One region of the Lactococcus sp. S64 genome, then DNA from elsewhere that is predicted to be linked to it. Evidence: predicted binding sites of a transcription regulator. Region 1 holds the regulator's gene; the other holds the start of a gene.

Region 1 (4,591 bases):
TGAAGCCACTTTATCTGAAAAGGATGAAATTGCAGCAATTGTAGCTGACTTATTGCCAACTACTCGCAATGCCTTCTATATTGGTCGAAAACAAGATTATTATGTAGCAATGGAAGCTTCTCTCAAATTAAAAGAAATTTCTTATATTCAATGTGAAGGATTTGCTGCTGGAGAATTAAAACATGGAACGATTTCATTGATTGAAAAAGGAACTCCAGTACTTGCTTTAATTTCTAATAATGAAGAAGTAGCAGCTCATACTCGTGGAAATGTAATGGAAACAGTGGCTCGTGGAGCCTCAGCTATCACAATTGTTGAAGAAGGAGTGGCTCGTGAAGATGATACAATTGTTGTCAACCAAGTTCATCCTTATTTGTCAGCAATTTCAATGGTTATTCCAACACAGTTAATTGCTTATTATGCGTCAATGCAACGTGGACTTGATGTTGATAAACCACGTAATTTAGCTAAAGCAGTAACAGTTGAATAAAAGTTACTGACAGAAATTTCTGTCAGTAAAATGATAACTAAAAATAAAAAGTTCTGAGATTCATCAGAACTTTTTTGGTTAATTAATCTTTTGTCAGTGACAAAGGCCAGATTTTTCCGTATATAATAGTATGTATGAACTAAGAGAAAATCCGTATCCGATGCAACCTAGGGAACGCTTAGAATTTTTAGGAGAAGAGTGCTTGTCTGATGTTGAGCTGTTAGCGATATTATTGCGAACAGGGACAAAAAAATACTCATCATTAAATTTGGCCTTGGAAATTCTTCAACATTTTGAAACTTTGGATAATTTGCGCAAAGCTTCAATTAATGAACTCAGAGAAATTTCAGGCATTGGACTGGCAAAATCCATTGAAATTCGAGCAATGATTGAATTTGGAAAAAGAATACAAACCACTAATAGAAAACGTTACGGTCAAGTTTTGAGTTCCAGAGAGTATGGCCTGAGTCTTGCTTTTGAAATGCAAAATTTTGAGCAAGAGCATCTTGTGGCGACTTATTTAGATGGTCAAAATCGAATTATTGAAAAAAAGACAATTTTTATAGGGGCGGTTAATCAGGCAACTGCAAGCCCTAGAGAGATTCTTTATCATGCAATAAAAAATCTCTCAGTAGGACTGTTAGTTGCACATAATCATCCCTCAGGAAATTTACGACCCAGTCAGGCTGATAAAATATTTACTGACAAAATAAAAAAATCTTGTGAGGATGTGGGGATCAATTTTATTGACCATATTATTGTAGGGGCTGGTAATTATTTTAGTTTTCGGGAAGAAGAGATCAGAAAATGAAGATTATATAACAAACAATCACTTCTCAACTATAAAGAAAAGAAAAAGAACAGTCAATAAAAACTGTTCTTTTATTTTGTACTAATTTAGTTTTCTTGAGCTCCCATGAAAAATAGTAGTGTTTGCAGCTCCTTAGTTAAGTCAATTGATTGAACAACCACATCTGAAGGGACTTTCAAACGAATTGGGGCAAAGTTTAGGAAACCTTTGATACCAGCTTTGACTAGAGTGTCAACAACTTCTTGGGCATTTTCTTTGCGAACAGAGAGAATTGCTGTTTTGATATCCGATTTTTTAACATTTTTTTCTAAATCAGAAATATTATAAATTGGAATTCCATCATCTGTTTGTGTTCCAACTAAGGGATTGCCAGAAATATCATAGGCTTGCGTGATTCTCATTTTGTTTCTATCTTGGAATTGATAATGAAGTAATGCACGACCGAGATTTCCGACACCAATTAGAGCGATATGCGTTTCTTGGTCTTGGCCAAGAAGTTCTCCAAAGAAATCACGGAGCACTTTCGTTTCATAGCCGTATCCACGTCGGCCTAATTCGCCAAATAAAGAGAAATCTCGGCGAATTGTGGCAGCATCTACTCCAATTTTTTCTGAAATAAGTTGTGAGTTTGTGCGTGTCACATTTTCTTCGACAAGACTTTTGAACAGTCGATAGTACTGTGGCAGTCGTTTAGCAGTTGCTTTAGGCAAGCTTTTGCTTGGTTTATGATCAGTCATTGTTATACCTCAAAAATTTAATTCGATTTTATTAAAACTAATTAATATTTAGTTTCTTTGTGATAATTTTATCAAAAATTTGTGAAATTATCAAACAAAAGGAATGGAATATTCACAAAAAATGAGAAATTGATTACAATTCTAAAAAAATATTTATTTTCCCCTTTTAATTAAGGCGCTTTCATGTTAGAATAGAAATATGAAAAAATAGATAGGGAGAAAATATGATTAAAATTTATCTTAGTGGTTCATGTTCATCTTGTAGAAAAGCTAAAAAATGGTTACGTAAACATCACATTGAATTTGAAGAAATTAATTTATCAAAAGATGTTATGGAAAAAGATGATTTAATCAAAATTTTATCCTTGACTGAAAACGGATTTGAGGATATAATTGCGACCCGAGGGAAAACATACGCATCTTTAAATTATAATTTCGATGAATTAGGACTAGAAAAAGCTTTTGAATTAATTCAGGAAAATCCACGTCTTCTAAAACGACCATTAATTTTTGACGAGGACTGTCTATTGATTGGTTTTAACGAGGATGGAATCAGAGCGTTTATTCCACCAGAAGTTAGGAGAATTGAATTGCGCGAAAGATTAATTTTAGTCTAATATTAATTTTATTTTTAGCTTATCAGATTTGGTAAGCTTTTTAATTTTAAGAATTTGGAAGAACTACAAAAAACTTGCCTTAAATGCTATAATAGAAGGACTGCTTTTCTATCATATGAAAAGGGAAAACGAAGTATTAAAAATATGCTTTGAGATTTAACGAAGAGGATAAATATCATGATTTTACTGCAAGGGAATGGAATTGCACGCACTTTTGGTGGCGATGTTTTATTTGAAAATATCAATTTTAGTTTACAAGACCATTCAAGAATTGCCCTAGTTGGCCGAAATGGAGCTGGTAAGTCAACCTTGCTTAAAATTATTGCTGGAGTTGAAGAAGCGAGTCGCGGAACTGTATCCAAGACCAAAGATTTGACAATGAATTATTTAGCGCAAGATACTGGGCTGAATTCCTCAAGGACAATATTTGCCGAAATGCTCTCTGTTTTTGATTCGCTTCGCCAAATGGAAAAACAATTGCGCCAGATGGAATTGCGAATGGGAGAACTTGCTGGGGATGAATTGACAGCTTTGATGAAACGTTACGATGCTTTATCAGAAGAATTTCGGATGAAAAATGGATTTACTTATGAATCTGAAATTAAGTCTGTCTTAAATGGTTTTCGCTTTGATGAAACAATGTGGGAAAGAGAAATTTCAAGTTTATCGGGGGGACAAAAAACACGTTTGGCTCTTGCTAAGATGTTGCTTGAAAGACCACAACTTTTGATTTTGGATGAACCAACTAACCACTTAGATATTGAAACTTTAGCTTGGCTTGAAAATTACCTTAAAAATTACGAAGGTAGTTTATTAATTGTCAGTCATGACCGCTACTTTTTGGATAAAGTGGTTAATGAAGTCTTAGAATTATCTAGAGGAGAATTGACTCGTTTTTCTGGAAATTATTCTCGCTATGTTGAACAAAGAGAGCAAAAACTCTTGTTAGAACTCAAAAATTTTGAAAAACAACAAAAAGAAATTGCTAAATTAGAGGACTATGTTGCCAGAAATTTAGTTCGGGCTTCGACGACTAAAATGGCGCAATCGCGTCGTAAAAAGTTGGAGAAAATGGAGCGTTTAGACGCACCAACAAGTGATGATAAATCGGCCAATGTTACTTTTACTCCTGAAAAAACGTCTGGAAATGTTGTTTTAACCGTTTCAGAAGCAACGGTAGGTTATGAAGATAATCGTCTCTCTGGTCCGATTAACATTGACGAGCGTAAAGGTGAGTCCCTTGCTATTGTTGGACCAAATGGAGTAGGTAAGACAACATTGATTAAGTCAATTGTTGGACAGATTCCATTTTTAGCAGGTCAAGCAAAATTGGGTGCCAATGTTACTTTGGGATATTATGACCAAGAACAAGGAAGATTGACAGCTTCCAATACTGTCTTAGACGAATTATGGAATGAGCATCGCTTACTTAATGAAGTTGAAATTCGCAATATGCTTGGAGCCTTTCTTTTTAGTGGAGATGATGTAAAGAAAACGGTTGGGATGCTTTCGGGTGGTGAAAAAGCCCGTCTTTTACTTGCTAAATTAGCAATGGATCACGATAACTTTTTAGTTTTAGATGAACCAACCAATCACTTGGATATTGATTCACGTGAGGTCTTGGAGAATGCTTTGATTGATTTTCCAGGAACAATCTTGTTTGTTTCTCATGACCGCTATTTCATCAATAGAGTAGCTACCAAAGTTTTAGAAATTGCTCCCGAAGGAAGTACAGAATTTTTGGGAGATTATGATTATTATGTCGAGAAAAAAGAAGAAGTACAAGCTGAGAGTAATTCTTCAGAAAATGGGGAGCCGATAGAAAGTTTAGCTCAACAAGATTTTACAGCTCAGAAAGAAGCTCAAAAGAATCGACGTAAAGTAGAGCGCGAAATCAAGGCTTGTGAAGAGAAACTAGCCGATTTGGAAGCAAAAA
Region 2 (4,591 bases), on a different contig from region 1:
AGAATAGGTTCATTTAAAAATGGCAAATCAACAATTGAAGCCCACCAAGCTGGCCAATCCATTTCCGCATTTTCAGCTAGAGCCAAAATAGGCTGTGGTTTACCAGATTTATCACGAATAATCACAACTTCATCTAAGAAGTCGTGTTGGTCTAACAGAAGATCTTCAATTGCCAAATTAGATTCAATTTTATCAATTAAATCAACTTGTCTGTCATGTAAAAAGAGAATTCCGTCTTCATTCATGAGACCCCAATCGCCAGTATCCCACCAGTCACCATAGACTTCTTTATTAAAACGTTCTTCTTCTTTATAGTAAGTCAAAGCTCTTCCTTTTGAGAGGAAGTGGATTCTTCCAGGCGTACCTGCAGGACATTCATTTCCATCTTCATCGGCAATACGTGCTTTAGATAATCCAGGCATACCAATCCCCATTTCACGGGCATTAGTGTCTGCTAAAGTTGATAAACGGTGCTTTTTCCAAATCATTGGGCCACATTCTGATTGTCCATAAATTTGTAGAAAGACTGGCTCTTTTTGCTTAGAGGCAGAAAGAAAAGTGTGCATTGTTTCTTTATTAATTGCATCAAAAGTTGAGTGAAGGTAACGAATTGAAGCAAAAATCTCAGGTTCTTGCTTTGCAAGATTCGCTAGACGAACAAAATCGTTTGGATGTGTTTCAAAAGCATAAGGCTGATGTTTAGCAAAAAGATTGACAAGATTATCTTTTGATAAATCATTGAGGGGCATAAGTCCAAACCCAAAGGTCATTGCTGATGAAACCCCTATATTGAAACGAGAATGAACAGGAGAAATATGGAAAGCTAAAATTTCTTCCTTATCAGGCATCCAATCCATTACAGTTCTTTGAAGTACCCAACGCCAACCCATTGAATTAGCAGAGTGAGCGATTAATTTTGGTACACCAGTTGTTCCAGAAGTATGAGTGAGATAAGCAATCTCATCACTGGCCAATTGCTGACTGTCAGCAATTTGAGTAGGTTTTTCCAAAGCAAATTTACTGACAGAAAGTTTTTTAGAATCTTCAAGATTCTTCATTTCATTTACAGTTTTGTCAGTAACTTGGTCATAAATGAGCCAAGGATTGCCTAAACGTCCAGCTAAAATATCCATTGTTTGGGCAGGAAGATGATAAGAAATCATTGCTGGAACAGCGCCTAGATAAGAAACAGCAACAGCTAAAAGATAGGTATCAAAAGCACTTGATTTAAAAATAATGACTTTATCCGATTTTTTGATTCCCAACTCAGATAAGAGACTTGCCTTATCAACAATTGCTTGATGAGTCTTTTGGTAAGTCGTTTCAAGAGCTAGTTCAGGGAAAGCTCCAACAGCTTCATCAAAGATAATTGGGCTATCAGGAAACTGTTCAGCTGATTTTTTAAAGTTTAGATACAAATTTAGGGGTTCGTGTTTGAATTTCAAAAAAAATCTCCTCAAGTTAATAAGTTTATTATATCACAAAGTATTCTTTAGACCAATAGTTAATGTAAATGTTTTCTTAAGTCGTAGAGAATAAAATACTCGGAAAAAAAGTCTAAAATCTGCTACAATTAAAGGGACACTAAGAGGATTCCAATCCTCTTTTATCAGGAAAAGAAGGGATAGATAGGAAAATGATTAAAAATTATGAACTATCCAACGAAAAAAAATTAATTTCAACCTCTGAAATGAAGAATTTCACCTATGTTCTCAATCCAACACGTGAAGAAATTGGGAATATTTCTGAATACTATGACTTCCCTTTTGACTATTTATCAGGAATTTTGGATGACTATGAAAATGCCCGTTTTGAAACAGATGATAATGATAATAATCTGATTCTCTTACAATATCCTGCACTTTCTAATTATGGAGAAGTGGCGACTTTTCCATATTCTTTGGTTTGGACTAAAAATGAATCGGTTATTTTAGCACTTAATCATGAGATTGATAATGGCTTAATTTTCGAGCGTGAATATGATTATAAACGCTACAAACATCAAGTTATTTTTCAAGTGATGTATCAAATGACACACACTTTCCATGATTATTTGAGAGATTTCCGAACAAGGCGTCGCAGACTTGAACAGGGAATCAAAAATTCAACAAAGAACGACCAAATTGTTGATTTGATTGCCATTCAAGCAAGTTTAATTTATTTTGAAGATGCCTTGCACAATAATATGCAAGTACTTCAGGATTTTATTGATTACTTGAGAGAAGATGATGAAGACGGTTTTGCTGAAAAGATTTATGATATTTTTGTCGAAACAGACCAAGCTTATACAGAAACCAAGATTCAGCTCAAGTTACTAGAAAATCTCCGAGATTTGTTCTCAAACATTGTCTCTAATAACTTGAACATTGTCATGAAAATCATGACATCAGCTACTTTCGTTCTAGGGATTCCAGCAGTAATTGTTGGTTTTTACGGAATGAATGTTCCAATTCCTGGTCAAAATTTTAATTGGATGGTTTGGCTTATTTTAGTTCTAGGAATTTTATTATGTGTTTGGGTCACTTGGTGGTTACATAAAAAAGATATGTTATAAAATGGAGAAAAATCTCCATTTTTTTGCTCTTTGTGAAAAAATTAATTAGTGATTGCAGATTATGAAGTTAGCAATGTTTGTTAAAACTATTTTGTGAATTATTTATGAAAACGTTTTAAAAAAGTATAACAGATATTAAAATAATTGGAACTGTATTAGTAAAGAATCTGTAATTTCTCTTGAATTCTGTTTGCTATTCTCAAACTGTATGATATAATGAAGTTGTAATTTGAAACAGAAAGAACAAAGGAGATTTCAAAATGAAAACCGAAGTTACGGAAAATATCTTTGAACAAGCTTGGGATGGTTTTAAAGGAACCAACTGGCGTGATAAAGCAAGCGTTACTCGCTTTGTACAAGAAAACTACAAACCATATGATGGTGATGAAAGCTTTCTTGCTGGGCCAACAGAACGTACACTTAAAGTAAAGAAAATTATTGAAGATACAAAAAATCACTACGAAGAAGTAGGATTTCCCTTCGATACTGACCGCGTAACCTCTATTGATAAAATCCCTGCTGGATATATCGATGCTAATGATAAAGAACTTGAACTTATCTATGGGATGCAAAATAGCGAACTTTTCCGCTTGAATTTCATGCCAAGAGGTGGACTTCGTGTTGCTGAAAAGATTTTGACAGAACACGGTCTCTCAGTTGACCCAGGCTTGCATGATGTTTTGTCACAAACAATGACTTCTGTAAATGATGGAATCTTCCGTGCTTATACTTCAGCAATTCGTAAAGCACGTCATGCTCATACTGTAACAGGTTTGCCAGATGCTTATTCTCGTGGACGTATCATTGGTGTCTATGCACGTCTTGCCCTTTACGGTGCTGATTACCTTATGAAGGAAAAAGCAAAAGAATGGGATGCAATCACTGAAATTAACGAAGAAAACATTCGTCTTAAAGAAGAAATTAATATGCAATACCAAGCTTTGCAAGAAGTTGTAAACTTTGGTGCTTTATATGGTCTTGATGTTTCACGTCCAGCTATGAACGTAAAAGAAGCAATCCAATGGGTTAACATCGCTTATATGGCAGTATGTCGTGTCATTAATGGAGCTGCAACTTCACTTGGACGTGTTCCAATCGTTCTTGATATCTTTGCAGAACGTGACCTTGCTCGTGGAACATTTACTGAACAAGAAATTCAAGAATTTGTTGATGATTTCGTTTTGAAACTCCGTACAATGAAATTTGCTCGTGCAGCTGCTTATGATGAACTTTATTCTGGTGACCCAACATTCATCACGACATCTATGGCTGGTATGGGTAATGACGGACGTCACCGTGTCACTAAAATGGACTACCGTTTCTTGAACACACTTGATACAATCGGAAATGCTCCAGAACCAAACTTGACAGTTCTTTGGGATTCTAAACTTCCTTATTCATTCAAACGTTATTCAATGTCTATGAGCCACAAGCATTCTTCTATTCAATATGAAGGTGTTGAAACAATGGCTAAAGATGGATATGGCGAAATGTCATGTATCTCTTGTTGTGTCTCACCACTTGATCCAGAAAATGAAGAAGGACGTCATAACCTCCAATACTTTGGTGCGCGTGTAAACGTCTTGAAAGCAATGTTGACTGGTTTGAACGGTGGTTATGATGACGTTCATAAAGATTATAAAGTATTCGACATCGAACCTGTTCGTGACGAAATTCTTGACTATGATACAGTTATGGAAAACTTTGACAAATCTCTCGACTGGTTGACTGATACTTATGTTGATGCAATGAATATCATTCATTACATGACTGATAAATATAACTATGAAGCAGTTCAAATGGCCTTCTTGCCTACTAAAGTTCGTGCTAACATGGGATTTGGTATCTGTGGATTCGCAAATACAGTTGATTCACTTTCAGCAATTAAATATGCTAAAGTTAAAACATTGCGTGATGAAAATGGCTATATCTACGATTACGAAGTAGAAGGTGATTTCCCTCGTTATGGTGAAGATGATGATCGTGCTGATGATATTGCTAAACTTGTCATGAAAATGTACCATGAAAAATTAGCTT

The links. The regulator Rex, encoded in region 1, represses fermentation and respiration genes when NADH is low (regulators of the CRP and FNR family bind a similar motif). The targets are predictions, from matches to a motif close to TTGTGAANTANTTCACAA.
Region 2: pflB (formate C-acetyltransferase) is a predicted target of Rex. The motif match lies at 2,646-2,663, and genes of this name have one in related genera.

Annotation. Positions count from the first base shown of each region.
Region 1 is NZ_JACVUQ010000001.1:110,646-115,236, forward strand. Features, by position in the region: gene glmS (glutamine--fructose-6-phosphate transaminase (isomerizing)) at 1-490, shown strand, start outside; gene radC (DNA repair protein RadC) at 621-1,301, shown strand; gene IAE51_RS00530 (redox-sensing transcriptional repressor Rex) at 1,388-2,038, opposite strand; gene IAE51_RS00535 (Spx/MgsR family RNA polymerase-binding regulatory protein) at 2,263-2,655, shown strand; gene IAE51_RS00540 (ABC-F family ATP-binding cassette domain-containing protein) at 2,833-4,591, shown strand, end outside.
Region 2 is NZ_JACVUQ010000002.1:191,022-195,612, reverse strand. Features, by position in the region: gene IAE51_RS03310 (class I adenylate-forming enzyme family protein) at 1-1,445, opposite strand, end outside; gene IAE51_RS03305 (magnesium transporter CorA family protein) at 1,637-2,554, shown strand; gene pflB (formate C-acetyltransferase) at 2,815-4,591, shown strand, end outside.